Regions from separate parts of the Blautia sp. AM29-29 genome, predicted to be linked through region 1. Evidence: predicted binding sites of a transcription regulator. Region 1 holds the regulator's gene; each other region holds the start of a gene.
The links. Region 1 encodes HrcA, which represses chaperone genes, less so after heat shock. Its sites were predicted from a motif close to TGTTAGCACTCNNNNNNNNNGAGTGCTAACA; they were not measured.
Positions count from the first base shown of each region.

Region 2: the regulator HrcA is predicted to act here: its motif matches at 1,222-1,252, upstream of clpB (ATP-dependent chaperone ClpB).
Region 3: the regulator HrcA is predicted to act here: its motif matches at 2,435-2,465, upstream of groES (co-chaperone GroES).
Region 4: the regulator HrcA is predicted to act here: its motif matches at 2,256-2,286, upstream of DW769_RS07860 (Hsp20/alpha crystallin family protein).

Region 1 covers NZ_QUJD01000018.1:3,481-7,336, reverse strand. Annotated here, with positions in the region: gene dnaK (molecular chaperone DnaK) at 1-240, opposite strand, end outside; gene grpE (nucleotide exchange factor GrpE) at 307-918, opposite strand; gene hrcA (heat-inducible transcriptional repressor HrcA) at 968-2,026, opposite strand; gene DW769_RS12800 (helix-turn-helix domain-containing protein) at 2,311-2,529, shown strand; gene DW769_RS12795 (hypothetical protein) at 2,607-2,972, opposite strand; gene DW769_RS12790 (helix-turn-helix domain-containing protein) at 3,145-3,363, shown strand; gene uvrB (excinuclease ABC subunit UvrB) at 3,575-3,856, opposite strand, start outside.
Region 2 covers NZ_QUJD01000015.1:5,368-9,223, reverse strand. Annotated here, with positions in the region: gene DW769_RS11405 (hypothetical protein) at 89-1,171, shown strand; gene clpB (ATP-dependent chaperone ClpB) at 1,362-3,856, shown strand, end outside.
Region 3 covers NZ_QUJD01000010.1:20,421-24,276, reverse strand. Annotated here, with positions in the region: gene DW769_RS08790 (hypothetical protein) at 1-182, opposite strand, end outside; gene groL (chaperonin GroEL) at 451-2,076, opposite strand; gene groES (co-chaperone GroES) at 2,113-2,397, opposite strand; gene codY (GTP-sensing pleiotropic transcriptional regulator CodY) at 2,745-3,566, opposite strand; gene topA (type I DNA topoisomerase) at 3,827-3,856, opposite strand, start outside.
Region 4 covers NZ_QUJD01000008.1:158,705-162,560, forward strand. Annotated here, with positions in the region: partial or broken gene DW769_RS07850 (ATP-binding protein) at 17-718, shown strand; partial or broken gene DW769_RS07855 (hypothetical protein) at 728-1,896, shown strand; gene DW769_RS17035 (hypothetical protein) at 1,917-2,045, shown strand; gene DW769_RS07860 (Hsp20/alpha crystallin family protein) at 2,437-2,892, shown strand; gene DW769_RS07865 (LacI family DNA-binding transcriptional regulator) at 2,968-3,856, opposite strand, start outside.

The DNA.
Region 1 (3,856 bases):
GTCTACTTTATAGTCAGTACCCATCTCACGTTTGATAGAACGGATGGTTCTGTCTGCGTTTGTTACAGCCTGACGTTTTGCCGGCTCGCCGACCAGACGGTCACCTGTTTTTGTGAATGCTACGATAGATGGAGTTGTTCTTTCACCCTCTGCGTTTGCGATAACGGTTGGTTTTCCACCTTCCATAACGGCTACACAGCTGTTTGTTGTTCCTAAGTCAATACCAATAATTTTGCCCATTGTTGTTTCCTCCTCAATGAATTATGCTAAAAAATGGTTTAATTTCTATTTATTTATCTTCAAGGCTTAATTAGCCACCTTGACCATACTGTGACGGACTACGGAACCTTTGTACATGTAGCCCTTCAGGAACTCTTCTACGACGATGTTCTCGCCGGCTTCCTCATCCTCCACATGCATCACCGCGTTGTGCAGGTTCGGATCGAATTCCTTTCCAACGGCCTCGATCACGGTTACACCGAGTTCATCGAGTGCTGTGGTAAACTGTTTGTATACTTTATTCATGCCGTCTGCGAACGGATCTTCCTCCGGGTTTTCCACCGTTGCAAGTCCGCGCTCGAAGCTGTCAACAACCGGAAGAATCTTCTCGATGATGTCTTTTGCTCCAATGGCATACATATTTGCTTTTTCTTTTTCGGTGCGTTTGCGGAAGTTATCGAACTCTGCCATCTGACGGGTCAGGCGGTCAGTCAGCTCTTCGATTTTCTCATCTTTTTTATCTTTTTTCTTTTTGAAGAACTTTCGTTCTTTGCCATCCTCAGCAGTTTCTTCTGCAGCTTCCGCTTCTTTTGCCTCTGCTGCTTTCTTTGCTTCTTCCTGCTCCGCAGCCGGTTCGGTTTCCGGCAGATCGGTCTCTGCTCCGGTTTCTTTTTCCATCTCGCGTGTAGGTTCTTCCATGGTTTCCTCTTTCTTTCTATTTTCTTCGCTCACTGATCATTCCACCTTTCTACTCACCTGTGTCCGGCTTTTTGAAGACGGCGTCCAGTTGAACTTTTAATGTTTTCAGGTTATCTACCACATTTTCGTAATCCATCCGCTTTGGTCCCACGATGCCGATTGTTCCGCGCATACCGTTTCCCATATCGTATGTGGTGGTGACCACGCTGCAGTCCCGTAAGGGTTCCATCGAAGATTCATTTCCGATGTATACCTGAATACCGGTATTTTCCTCTCCGTCCTGCTCCTCGGCAGCTCCTTTGATCATATCGACCAGTTTCTGCCGTTCCTCGAATGTGGAGATCAGCTGGCTGGCTTTGCTGCTGTCGGAAAGCTCAGGGTACTTGAAAATGTTGGTTGCGCCGCTGGTGTACACCGGCACATCTTCTTCGCTGACTGCGATGGCTTCCGCTACGGTATCGACCACTTTGCTGATGATGCCGGAGTGGATGCCTGCCTGCTCTTTCATTTTCTTAATCATGCCAAGATTGATTTCTTCAATGGTCAGGCCATTGAGCTGTGTGTTCAGAAGCAGGTTCAGCTTTAATATCTGTTCATCGTTGATGGTCTCGTCGAGGTCGATCATCTGGTTTTTCACCAGGTTGCCTTCTACGACGATGACGGCCAGGAGCTGCTCTTCATTGACTTTTGAGAGCTGGATGAATTTCACTTTATTTCTGTGATATTCCGGTCCTGTAATCAACGTTGCATAGTTGGTAGATGAAGCGAGGACTTTGACAACCTGCTGCAGAACTTTTTCCATTCGGTCTGTTTTTTCAATGACCATGTTTTTGATGTCTGCAACTTCCTGTTCTTTTTCCCGCATCAGCTCATCTACATAGAGGCGGTAGCCTTTATCGGAAGGAATGCGTCCTGCGGAAGTGTGGGGCTGTAAGATGTAACCCATCTCTTCCAGATCGGACATTTCATTCCGGATTGTGGCGGAGCTTAAATTCAAATCCGTGTATTTGGAAATCGTTCTTGAGCCGACCGGCTCGCCCGTTTCCAGATACGTCTGGATGATCGCTTTTAATATTTTTCTTTTTCTTTCATCCAATTCTGTATCCACTAAGATAAGCTCCTTCCTGTTGTATAGTCCTGTTAGCACTCGTTTCAGTGGAGTGCTAACATCTATGCTCTTAAGATAGCACTCTGCCTTTTGTTTGTCAACACCTTTTCCCGGTTTTTCTATGAAGAAATTGTGAAAAAAGTATAAACCGTTTTCTTTCTGAAAAGGAATCTGACTTTTCTTTTTTATTGCATTCTACTGTTTCAAAGGCGCTATAGCCGTATGGTAGGATTCTGCCATTTCGATACGACCATTTAGTAGCATTTTCTCAGAGGTGATGAATCATGAAATATCAGAGACTGGAGGATCTGCGCACGGACCGCGATCTGACGATCCGCCAGGTTGCCGACTATCTCGGCTGCAACCGCGATGTGTATACCCGATATGAAAAAGGCGTCCGGCAGCTGCCGATCTCCATTGCCATCCGTCTGGCGGAGCTGTATCAGGTCAGTCTGGATTATCTGGTCGGCATCAGCGATGAGAAGCGGCCGTATGGATCCTGACTTTCCGGTGTCTCCGCCGCAGCAAAAGCAGGAGGACAGTTTTTCTTCTCCCTGTCCTCCCTGTTTTGCTTTTTCGTTTACAGATTCTGCAGATATTCCATCATCCGCGTTTCGCTGAGTTTCCATCCGTCCGGCTCCCCGCAGAGATACAGCGTAAAATGCCCGCACTGGACTCCGTTTTCCAGGTGGATGCCGGTATACAGTTCTACAATGAGGAGTTCTTCTGCTTTTTCTTCATATATATTAGTGATCTGATAGATGCGCTCTCCCTTTTCGTCCACCGGCCATTCTTTCTTCAGCACATCCCTCAGACGGCTCTCCCGCCCCTGCGCTTCGCATTCTTCCTCCCGGCTGATCATTTTTTCAAACGCTTCCGGCGTCTCCATCCGTTCCACTATATTCTGGACAAAATCTTCTATTTCTATTCTTTCTGCTTTTCCCATTCGTTCCCCCATTTCTGCCGTACATATTTTTCTGTTTTCTGCACAGGCTGTCTTCACCCGCCGTTTCTCTCTCCCGCCCCATTCTCCAATTTGCGACCATATGATCTGATTTAACTTTGTCCATCCAACCGTTTGGTAGTATGGGTTTGAATCTGAAAGGATGGTACAACGTATGAAATACCAGAGAATTGAAGATATGCGGATCGATCAGGATCTCACCATCAAAGAGATTTCTGCCCTGCTCGAATGCAACCGCGACGTCTATTCCCGCTACGAAAAAGGAATCCGCGACATCCCGATCGACTATGTGATCCGGCTTGCACGGTTCTATGACTGCTCGGTCGACTATCTGCTGAGTGTCTCCAGTAAAAAGAGAAAATTCGGCGATTAATTTTTTTATTGTTGTCTTTTTTATTTTTGTGTTTTTCGTTTTGATACGACCGTTTGGTCGTATTTTATATTATAATGGTATTCTTATTTTGCGTCAATTCTGAACAAGAAGGAATCAAAATCGGACGCAAAAAAGCGTGCCGGAAAGTTTTCTGTCGCTTTTCCGGCACGCTTTTTTTCATGCTCTTTTCTTCTTTTTTATTTCTGATTTTTTATTCTTCCATGTCATCCAGGCTCTTCTTCAGTGTGATCATTTTGTCACGCAGCTCGGCGGCCATTTCGAAGTTGAGTTCGGCGGCAGCGGCTTTCATCTGTTTCTGTACCTGGCCGATCAGTTTTTCCAGTTCTTCGCGGCTCATGGACTCCTGGTCTTTTTCCATCTTTTCTTCTGTCTTTGCCACTTCTTTCGAAATGCTGATGAGATCGCGGACGGCTTTTTTGATGGTGGTCGGAGTGATGCCGTGTTCTTTGTTGTAGGCTTCCTGCAGGGCACG
Region 2 (3,856 bases), on a different contig from region 1:
CGAAGGATAGGCAAAAACGAAAAATTACGCTAAAATAAACATACAAGTATTTCAAATAAAACAAAAGAAAAATCAGGGGGGATCTGATATGGAGGAACAGAAAAGAAGACGGGAAAGAAAATCAGCGGCATACTGGTTGAGCAAAAGCTCGATTTTATATCCGATCTGTATCTTGTATGTGATGTATGTGAAACAGGTTGAGGTATATATTACAGAATGTTCCGTCCATATTTCGTCGGGGACAATGCTTTTTGCCTATGCGCTGTGCCTGATTTTGTGGCTGGCCTCACCCATTCGAAGCTACTGCGCAGATGGAACTGCAAATGAAGTTTTATTCTATACATTTCCGCCGAGCATACTGATGCTGTTTTTATTTGCCCAATATTCACTGAAAATTGTGTTGTTTCTTGCAGTGCTGGATGGGATATTTCTTGTTACGGTTTTAAGAGATTTACATAGAAAAAAACGAAAATATTCTCCGAAAAAATTCTGGAGATTAAAAAGAAGTGACTTAAACGCATTTCTGTTTGTTTCAGTATGCGTGAGTATGGTACCGACTTGTATGATGATATATTGGAAGCTTGAGTCTCCGTCCGGAGTGGCAGAACTTTACGAACGAAAAAAGGACTATAATCTCGTCCAGAATCAGGAGAACATTTTTCAGGAAAATAAAGAATTTCTGCTGAGCTTAAAGGAGAGCGAATGGAGGCAAAAAACACTGGAAGAAAGAACAATTGCAGCGCAGAAGATGGTACGGCTTGAAACAGAACGACTTGGAATTCCCGAAATTCCGCTGTATGTGAAAGAGACAGGATCATCGAATTGCGTTGCATTATATAATAATGAAGAGAACGAAATATGGTATGCTCCAGAGCATTTAACATCTCAGACAGCAGAAGAATTTTTTACGGGAATTTGCGAAGAATGTTATCATGGAATGGAGTATTATCTGCTGGAGCGAATGGACTGGAATTCGGAAATGGCGAATACTGCTTATTTTGAAGAAATGAGGAAGTGGAAACTAAATGATAATCGCTACATATCTGGACGCGACGAGGGCGATTCGTTTGAAGCATATCAATCACAGCCGCTGGAAGCATCTGCCAAAAAGTATGCCAGTTCCGAAACAGAGGCACTGATTCATTTTATTGCTGTGTACGGCGATGAATAAAAATCTTTTAGGGGGGAGGGAGAAAAGGAGCGTCGGGAAAAATAAAAAAAAATTAGCACTCACCTCTTGACAGTGCTAACAACTAGTGTTATAGTACGACTAGAACAAAGAAAGAAAAGAAAATTCACATCAACGCTCTTTTTGTTCGGAGCGAATGTTAGCACCCAAATAGATAAGGAGGAAGCCGATTATGAATATTAGTAAATTCACACAAAAATCGCTGCAGGCTGTACAGGACCTGGAAAAGACCGCATACGATTTCGGCAACCAGGAAATAGAGCAGGAGCATCTGTTGTATAACCTCCTGCATCAGGACGACAGCCTGATTCTGAAAATGATCGAAAAGATGGAAATCAACAAAGATCATTTTCTGAACCGTGTCGAGACGGCGCTGAACGACCGCGTCAAAGTATCCGGCGGTCAGCCGTATATCGGTCAGTATCTGAATAAAGCACTGATAAATGCTGAGGATGAGGCGAAAGCCATGGGAGACGAGTATGTTTCCGTAGAACACCTCTTCCTGGCAATGCTGAAAAACCCAAGCCCGTCCATGAAAAAACTGTTTCAGGAGTACGGCATCACAAGAGAACGTTTCCTGCAGGCATTAAGCACCGTGCGCGGAAACCAGAGAGTTACCACCGACAACCCGGAGGCAACATACGACACCCTGGAAAAATATGGCCAGGATATCGTAGAAAAAGCCAGAAACCAGAAAATGGACCCGGTTATCGGCCGTGATACCGAAATTCGGAACGTTGTCCGTATCCTGTCCCGTAAGACAAAAAACAATCCGGTTCTGATCGGTGAGCCTGGTGTTGGTAAAACCGCAGTCGTAGAAGGCCTGGCCCAGCGAATCGCCAACGGCGATGTACCGGAGAGCCTGAAAGATAAAACCATTTTCTCCCTCGATATGGGAGCCTTGGTAGCCGGTGCAAAATACCGCGGCGAATTCGAGGAGCGTCTGAAAGCCGTTCTGGAGGAAGTCAGAAAGAGCGACGGAAAAATCATTCTGTTCATCGATGAGCTGCACCTGATCGTCGGCGCCGGAAAGACCGACGGCGCGATGGATGCCGGAAACATGCTGAAACCTATGCTGGCACGAGGCGAACTGCACTGCATCGGTGCCACAACGCTGGATGAGTACCGCCAGTACATCGAAAAAGATGCCGCCCTGGAGCGCCGTTTCCAGCCGGTTCAGGTTGATGAGCCGACCGTAGAGGATACGATTTCCATCCTGCGTGGCTTAAAAGAGCGCTACGAAGTTTATCACGGCGTAAAAATCACCGACGGTGCCCTCGTTGCAGCCGCAACCCTTTCGAACCGTTACATCAGCGACCGTTTCCTGCCGGATAAAGCAATCGACCTGGTCGACGAGGCATGCGCCCTGATCAAGACAGAACTGGATTCCATGCCGGCCGAGCTGGATGAGCAGCGCCGTAAGATTCTGCAGATGCAGATCGAGGAAGCCGCACTGAAAAAAGAGACCGACAATCTGAGCCGCGAGCGTCTGGAAACACTGCAGAAAGAGCTGGCTGAGTTAAAGGATACCTTCAATTCTGCAAAGGCACAGTGGGAAAATGAAAAGAGTTCCGTTGAGAAACTGTCCAAACTGCGTGAGCAGATCGAGGACATGAACCGCCAGATCCAGAAAGCAAAGAATGATTACGATCTGAACCGCGCCGCTGAACTGCAGTACGGTGAACTCCCGAAATTACAGCAGATGCTGGAAGCAGAAGAGAAAAAAGTTAAAAATGAAGATCTCTCCCTGGTACACGAGAGTGTAACGGATGAAGAGATTGCCAGAATTGTCTCCCGCTGGACCGGAATCCCGGTTGCAAAACTGACCGAAGGTGAGAGAACTAAGATCCTCGGCCTGGAAGATGAACTTCACACGAGAGTTATCGGCCAGAATGAAGCAGTCACCAAGGTTTCGGATGCGATCATCCGTTCCAAAGCCGGAATCAAGGATCCGACAAAACCGATCGGTTCGTTCCTGTTCCTTGGACCTACCGGTGTCGGTAAAACAGAGCTTGCGAAAACGTTGGCAGAAAAGCTGTTTGATGATGAGAACAACATGGTTCGAATCGATATGAGTGAATACATGGAGAAATACTCCGTCTCCCGTCTGATCGGAGCGCCTCCGGGATATGTAGGCTACGAGGAGGGCGGCCAGCTGACCGAGGCAGTGCGCAGAAAACCATATTCTGTTGTTCTGTTCGATGAGATCGAGAAAGCGCATCCGGACGTCTTCAACGTTCTGTTGCAGGTACTCGATGACGGCCGTATCACCGACTCCCAGGGCCGTACCGTAGACTTTAAAAATACGATCCTGATCATGACCTCCAATATCGGATCCCAGTATCTGCTGGACGGCATTCAGGACGACGGCAGCATCTCCGAAGAGGCGAGAAACCTGGTCATGCAGGATCTGCGTGCACACTTCCGTCCGGAGTTCCTGAACCGTCTGGATGAAACAATTATGTTCAAACCATTGACAAAAGACAACATTGGTCATATCGTAGATCTGTTGCTGAAAGGACTGAACAAACGTCTGGCAGACCAGGAGCTTACCGTCGAACTGAGCCCGGCTGCAAAACAGTTTGTCATTGAGGGCGGCTACGACCCTGTTTACGGCGCCCGTCCATTGAAACGTTTCGTACAGAAAGAGGTAGAAACCAGCACCGC
Region 3 (3,856 bases), on a different contig from region 1:
TTTTCATGGATATTCACAATCGTGCCGATGATGAAGATAACAGCGATGATGCCGAAAATGACAGCCTTGTAGTATTCCCAGATATAGGCCAGTTTCTCTTTAAAATTCATTTTCGACAGCTTCTCTTTTTCGAGCTGCATCTTCTCCTTCCTTGTCATGTCGGATTCATAACGACTTGCCATGTGTGTTTCTTCTCCTTTGTTGTATTTCCCCCAACATCCTACAAATCAGTATAGCATAAAACGCCGGAAGCGTCCATATACGCCGCCCGGCGAAAGCATGAAAACTTTCTGAAATTTTTTGTAACGATTCAGGGCCATGCGAAATGGAAGAAAAACTTTCCACTAAAAAATCGGCCGGCAAAGACAGGACTTCGGAACCCATGTTCCGCTACGGTCTTTGCCAGCCGGTTTTCTTATTTTGTTTTACCAGACATTTTTATCCCGGAAATTACATCATTCCCATTCCGCCGTCTGCGCCTGCCGGCATAGCCGGAGCCGGCTCTTTGATGGTGGAAACTACGGACTCGGTGGTCAGCAGCGTTGCGGAAACGCTGGTAGCGTTCTGCAGTGCGCTTCTGGTAACCTTAACCGGATCAAGGATACCAGCCTGGATCATGTCTACATACTCTTCGTTGTATGCATCAAATCCAACACCTACTTTGGACTCTTTTACTTTGTTGATAACAACAGCGCCTTCCAGACCTGCGTTTGTTACGATGTGGAACAGAGGAGCCTCAAGTGCTTTCTGTACGATTCTTGCACCGATCTTCTCGTCGCCGTCCAGGTTGTCAATCAGCTCTGCAAGCTGTGTTGTTACATGGATGTATGCAGAACCGCCGCCTGCGATGATACCCTCTTCTACGGCTGCTCTCGTTGCATTTAAAGCATCCTCCATACGGAGTTTCTCTTCTTTCATCTCGGTCTCGGTTGCTGCACCTACACGGATCACAGCTACGCCGCCTGCCATTTTTGCCAGTCTCTCCTGCAGTTTCTCTTTATCGAACTCAGAAGTGGTCTCCTCGATCTGGGATCTGATCTGGCCGATTCTTGCAGCGATGGCATCTTTTGCGCCGGCACCGTCAACGATAACAGTGTTCTCTTTCTGAACTTTAACAGATTTTGCACGTCCGAGCATTTCCAGAGTAGCGTCTTTTAATTCCAGACCAACTTCCTCGGAGATCACCTGGCCGCCGGTCAGGATTGCGATATCCTCGAGCATTGCTTTTCTTCTGTCGCCGTATCCCGGTGCTTTGACAGCTACTACGTTGAAGGTTCCGCGCAGTTTGTTGATCACGAGTGTCTGGAGAGCCTCGCCCTCTACGTCCTCAGCGATGATCAGCAGTCTTGCGCCGTTCTGTACGATCTGCTCCAGCAGCGGAAGAACTTCCTGAATGTTGGACAGTTTCTTATCGGTAATCAGGATATATGGATTGTCGAGAACGGCTTCCATTTTCTCCATATCGGTACACATGTAAGCGGAGATATATCCACGGTCGAACTGCATACCTTCTACCAGCTCCAGCTCGTTCTGCATGGTCTTGGACTCCTCGATGGTGATAACGCCGTCTTTGGAAACTTTTTCCATAGCGTCAGCTACCATCTGGCCTACTTCTTCGCTTCCGGAAGAAACAGCTGCAACTTTTGCAATCTGCTCTTTGCCTGCTACCGGCTGGCTCATCTCTGCAAGGATCTGAACAGCTTTATCGGTTGCTTTCTTCATTCCCTTACGAAGAACGATCGGGTTCGCACCTGCTGCCAGGTTTTTCATTCCTTCGTTTACCATAGCCTGTGCCAGAACGGTTGCGGTTGTGGTACCATCACCTGCTACGTCGTTGGTCTTTGCAGCAACTTCTTTGATGAGCTGTGCGCCCATGTTTTCAAAGCCGTCTGCCAGCTCGATCTCTTTTGCAATCGTAACACCATCGTTTGTGATGAGCGGAGCGCCGTACTGTTTGTCCAGAACAACGTTTCTTCCTTTCGGTCCAAGGGTTACACGTACGGTATCTGCAAGCTGGTTTACACCATTCTGAAGAGCGTTTCTTGCCTCTGCTCCATATTTAATCTCTTTTGCCATGATTGTCATGCCTCCTGATTTTTACTTGATTATTCTTTATTTTACAACTGCCAGAATGTCATCCTGTTTTACGATGATGTACTCTTCGTCTTCCAGTTTGACGTTGGTTCCTGCATATTTGGAATAGATTACCTGATCTCCGACTGCAACTTCCATTTTTACTTCTTTGCCGTCTTCTACTTTTCCAGGTCCTACTGCGATAACCTCAGCCTGCTGCGGTTTCTCCTGTGCCTGTCCCGGAAGTACGATACCGGATTTTGTGGTTTCCTCTGCTTTTAACTCTTTTAATACAACTCTGTCACCTAAAGGTACTAACTTCATTTATGTTTCCTCCTTCAAGATTTCATTCAGTTTTATTTATTAGCACTCAGTTCATTCGAGTGCTACTTGATGGTTCTTACTATAGTGTTTTCCACCTCATTTCGCAAATGCATGAATTTTGTAATTCTCTTTTTTTTTCTCGTGATAACTCTTAATTTCTCTTATTTTCTCGTTTTTTCTTATTTTGGCAACTTTTTCATATTTTATACTCTCTTTAGAATCTAATTATAGTTTATTCCTAAAAACGGGAATGATACCATTTTTTTCCGCTCCCCGAATGCTTTTTTGCACAAAAAGAAACGGCGCCATTCTTAAACGGCTCCGATTCTTTTCTACATTCCACTTTTTTATTTTTTCGCCTCGTCCGGATGGGCATCGCCCTTTCCTTTCAGGTTCTTTCTTGCTTTGATCTCGTCGAGTTCATCAAAGATATAATCATTTAATACCTTGATATACGTTCCCTTCATACCGCTGGAACGGGACTCGATGACGCCTGCGCTCTCGAATTTGCGGAGGGCATTTACGATGACAGATCTTGTGATGCCGACGCGGTCTGCAATTTTGCTTGCAACCAGAATGCCCTCATCCCCGTTCAGTTCATCAAAGATATGGATGATGGCTTCCAGTTCGGAGAAGGACAACGTGTTGAATGCGGATTTAACCACCTGAACCTTGCGGTTTTCCTCCACATTTTCCTCGTTGACGGAACGCATCATTTCCAGTCCGACAACGGTTGTGCCGTACTCACTGACGATGATATCGTCGATATCGTACTGCGGGGTGCAGCGGTACATAAATACGGTACCAAGGCGTTCTCCGGCGATCTCGATCGGGCAGATAATTGCGGTGTAGCGCTCTACACCAGGCCGCTCAAAGCCGAGGGTCTGTAAATTGACGTTCTCTTTTGTGGAGAGTACGCCGAGGAGACGCTCGTTTAATGCGGCATCGACATAACCGCCCACCTTATCCTCGATCAGCTCCGTAATTTCTTCCACGCCCGGGCAAAGGCTGATGCCCAGCACTTTTCCTTTTTTACTGATCACCAGGATATTGGAACTTAACGTTTCCATCAGGACTTCACAGATATCGTTGAACACGACCTTCGTGGAGTGATTGTTATGAAGCAGTTTGTTGATTTTTCTGGTTTTATCCAGCAGTTGTACGCTCATGTTCTTCTCCTTTCTTTATTTTCTGCATTTTTTTGGCGTATCCGCCGAAAAAAATGCACACTGATGCCTTTTTCAGACAACCCTTAAAACTAAGCTCATTCTATCATGTAGTTTTCCGGAAATCAATATATTTTTCAGAAAACTATAAATTTTATAAAAATTCATGCTAAATTTTTTCGGATCTTCCTGTTTTTCCGCCTCGATAAGCAAAAAAAACGGCCTGCACCAGTTTTTCACCAGTACAGACCGCTTTGTCATTCTCAGTCTTCGTCTTTCTTTTCGCGTGCTTC
Region 4 (3,856 bases), on a different contig from region 1:
TCCGATGGCTATGGCGAAGAACCTGAGAAATATTCATCTGGGTGCTACAATTGTGGGAATTTATCGCCAGGATGTTTATGAGATTCCACCGGATGCCATTCGTGAGTTGATTATAAATGCTATGGTACATCGTAGTTATCTGGATCATGGTACGATACAGGTAGCGGTATATGACAACCGATTGGAAATTACTTCTCCAGGAAAGCTGCCAATGGGACAAACGATGGAGCGTATGAAAGAAGGCTATTCCAAAATCAGAAATGAAGCCCTTGCCCATGCGTTTGCCTATATGAACCTGATTGAGCATTGGGGAAGCGGCATCCCGAGAATTATTGATAAAGTAAAAGCTGCCGGATTGCGGGAGCTGGAGTTTATTGGTGGCGAAGTTGATTTGCGTATTAATATTTATCGAGGTCAGGTTGATACCAATAACGCCATAATTAACGCCAATGGCACTAAAAATGGCGCTAATGGCGTTAAATGTGGCTCCGATAATGGCACTAATGGCGCTGAAGTGCCGCTTAATAAGGAACAGACGCAGATAGAAAAATTGTTGCAGATTATAGAGAAGAATCCGTCTGCAACACAGGCCTATTATGCAGAAAAAATGGGTATATCGAAAAGAACGGTTTCTCGAATGTTCGCTTCTTTACAGGAAAAAGGTAGATTGGTACAGAGCGGAACAAAACGAAAAGCAAATTGGAAAATTATAAGGTAGGAGGACAGCATGGATACAGATAAAATAATACAAGATTTAAATCGCAGGTTTGCTGCACCTCTTCCTGAGTTTTATCAGCGTCGTATCATTTTCTGGTACGATGAAGATAAGGAATTTGAGGATAAATTGGATGAAGTGGTTTTAGAAAATGCAAAGGTGATTGCACTGACTGGAAATAATGCGTTTTCTGTAAAAAACTGCTTTCAGTAGATGATTTGAGCACAAATTATCTGGTTTACAGTCCGTGTGTCTATAACCGCCCTGATGATAACTGGCTTCTGGATGTGGAGCTTTACAGCGAAGAGTTTCGGGCGGATCTGATTTCTATCTGGATGGATGAGATGGGACTTATATCAAATCCAGCAATGAGGAAACAGGTTAAGAATTATCGTGCTTATTTCAATGCGAAAGACCGTCGTTTGAAAGCTAGCACGCAGAATAAAGTTCCGGAAACACCGGCACAGTTACACATGGCTGTCATGGCGGCAATCTGTGGATTGAAAGATGCACAGCCTAATATGATTCTCCGTAGTGTGTTCCAGGCGGGACTGGATTTGAATAATAATACGGTTTATCAGGATTTTGTAAAATATCATGCAGACGCAGCATTTTGGGCGATGGTTCGTCAGGGATGCGGATTTGTGGAGGAAGAACCAGATCTTGGGCGGTTGGCAATTCATCTGCTTTTAACCGCGGCGACCCGTACCATGCGGCAGGAATATCTTGCCGGACTGGACGGTTTTATTTCTGAATGGCTTCATAGTGACAACATTCCGCAATTATATGATGTGGCACGTTATGTTGAGGATGAAGCTCGTCTGTATCAGCGTTTTGAAAAGCTGACAGTAGAAGATTTGGTAGGAACAGAGTGCTTTCCGTGTATTAACGAAGTAATTCTGACAAAGCTAATGACAGAGATTAGTGACCATCAGGTTTACTTTACAGATGAGGACGGCAAGCAGATTAGTGATATTCAGAAGATTATTGCAGATAAGACCAGTGATAACGGTGCAGAAAGAACTTTCCGTTGTCAGTTTAATCTAAAATCTCTAAAATACAGCAATACAGCTACTTATTATCTGGTAATTGCAGATGAACAGGGATTACAGATGCCACAGCGGGAGCCATTTCAGATTGACATCGCCTTTGCGGTGGACGAGTTTGATTTTTTTAGTTAATGCCGCAGGAGGAGAGAAAGATGGAGCAATTTGCAGAGGGTGAAAGTACCCATGAAGAAATAAAGAACAAGCTCCGTCAGAACTTTGACGGTAAGATTGTTCGGAAAGACCTGACAAAGAAAATTAAAGAAGTCTCACGTGGAAAATGAGATGTCTAAAATGAATCTGCCGGAAACCGTACCTGCTGTGGTATAAACCATAAGTCGTTGTCGTAAAATGTGGTAAGAAAATTAGACGAATATATTTTTCCAAAGATTTGTCGTAAAAATGTGGTCAAATCAAGAAAATAGAGTGCGAAAGCAAGTGAAAAATCCCTGTGAAGCCCGTAAAATCAAGGCTTCACAAATTTTTCACAGAATAATTGGCACTCGCCTCTTGATAGTGCTAATAATAAGTGTTCTATTACAACTAGAACAAAGGAAGAGGGATATGAGATAAAAAGATTGAAAGAAAATCTTTTGAATATCCTTCATACCAACCGAGTTCAGAACTTAAAACTTATTTCAAGATAGATCATAAAAGAAAAGGGAGAGATGACTTATGTTAATGCCTAGTATTTTTGGAGAAAACTTATTTGATGATGACTGGATGGACTTCCCGTTTAAAGATGAGTTCTGGGGCAAGAAGAATCCGCTTTATGGTAAACATGCGCAGAACATGATGAAAACGGATATCCGTGAAACTGATGGCAGTTATGAACTGGATGTGGATCTTCCGGGATTTAAGAAAGACGAGATTAAGGTTCAGCTGAAGGATGGTTATCTGACACTGTCAGCAGCCAAAGGTCTTGATAAAGATGAACAGGATAAGAAGGGCAACTACATCAGACGTGAACGTTATGCTGGTACTTTAAGCAGAAGCTTCTATGTTGGTGATGCAGTCAGTGAAGAAGATATCCATGCGAAATATGAAGACGGTATTCTGAAACTTTCTGTTCCGAAGAAAGCACCGAAAGCCGTTGAAGAAAAAGATGGTTACATCGCAATCGAAGGTTAACTTCCATTGCTTATTCTCCCCCCATATATAGCCGGGATCGGAAAGGATCCCGGCCTTTTTTACATGAGAAATAAATTATTCTGTTGTATTGCGGCGAATTAATATAGGTGTAATCTGTTTATGGATGGGTTCACCCAATGGTTTGGGAACACGCTTTTTCTGTTCCTCCATCTGCTGGACCAGAAGATCCATGGCAGTTTTTGCAATCACATCGATCTGCTGTCCGATGGTTGTGATCGGAAGGATTGCCTCGCTGGCAATCGGAGAATTGTCAAATCCAACAATCTCGTAAGTGGAAGGAAATGTCCCGTATTTTTGGAAAATTAAATTAAGAAACATATTAGCATAGGTATCGTTCGCAAGAAAGATACCTTTTTTTTGATCGGGGTATTTTGATTCTATCTTATTGAAAATCTCTCGGATTACATCCAAAAGCTCATGATAAGAAGCACCTTTTACACTCAAATCTATATCATATGGCACATGATATTCTTCACAAGTTGCCTGAAAGGCCCAGATTCGGTCATAAGCCGGGGCGGATTTATTCACATTGACATTTATGTGAATTAATATATCACATTTATCTCGAATCAACAGAGAAGTAGCCTGAAGTGCTCCCATATAGTTGTCAGTATTGACGCTGCTGATATGTTCTGCTTCGCGTTCAATTGCGATGACAGGAATCTGGTAGGAAGCGAGTTTCTCAGATGGAAGAGTGTGACTTAAAACAATCAGTCCTTCAATCTGATAAGACAGAAGTTCTTCAATATACTGTTGTTCTTCTTCTGCGCCATGTTCGCTGACGAAAACAAGAAACTTATAATGATAATCACGGTAGCTGGAAAGGAATTGTGTCAGCATCTCAGAATAATAGTGCAGGTAAAGATTCGGAACAATGATTCCAATAAATTCACTTTTTCCATTTGCCAGAACTTTTGCCAGCTTATTCTTTTTATATCCAAGT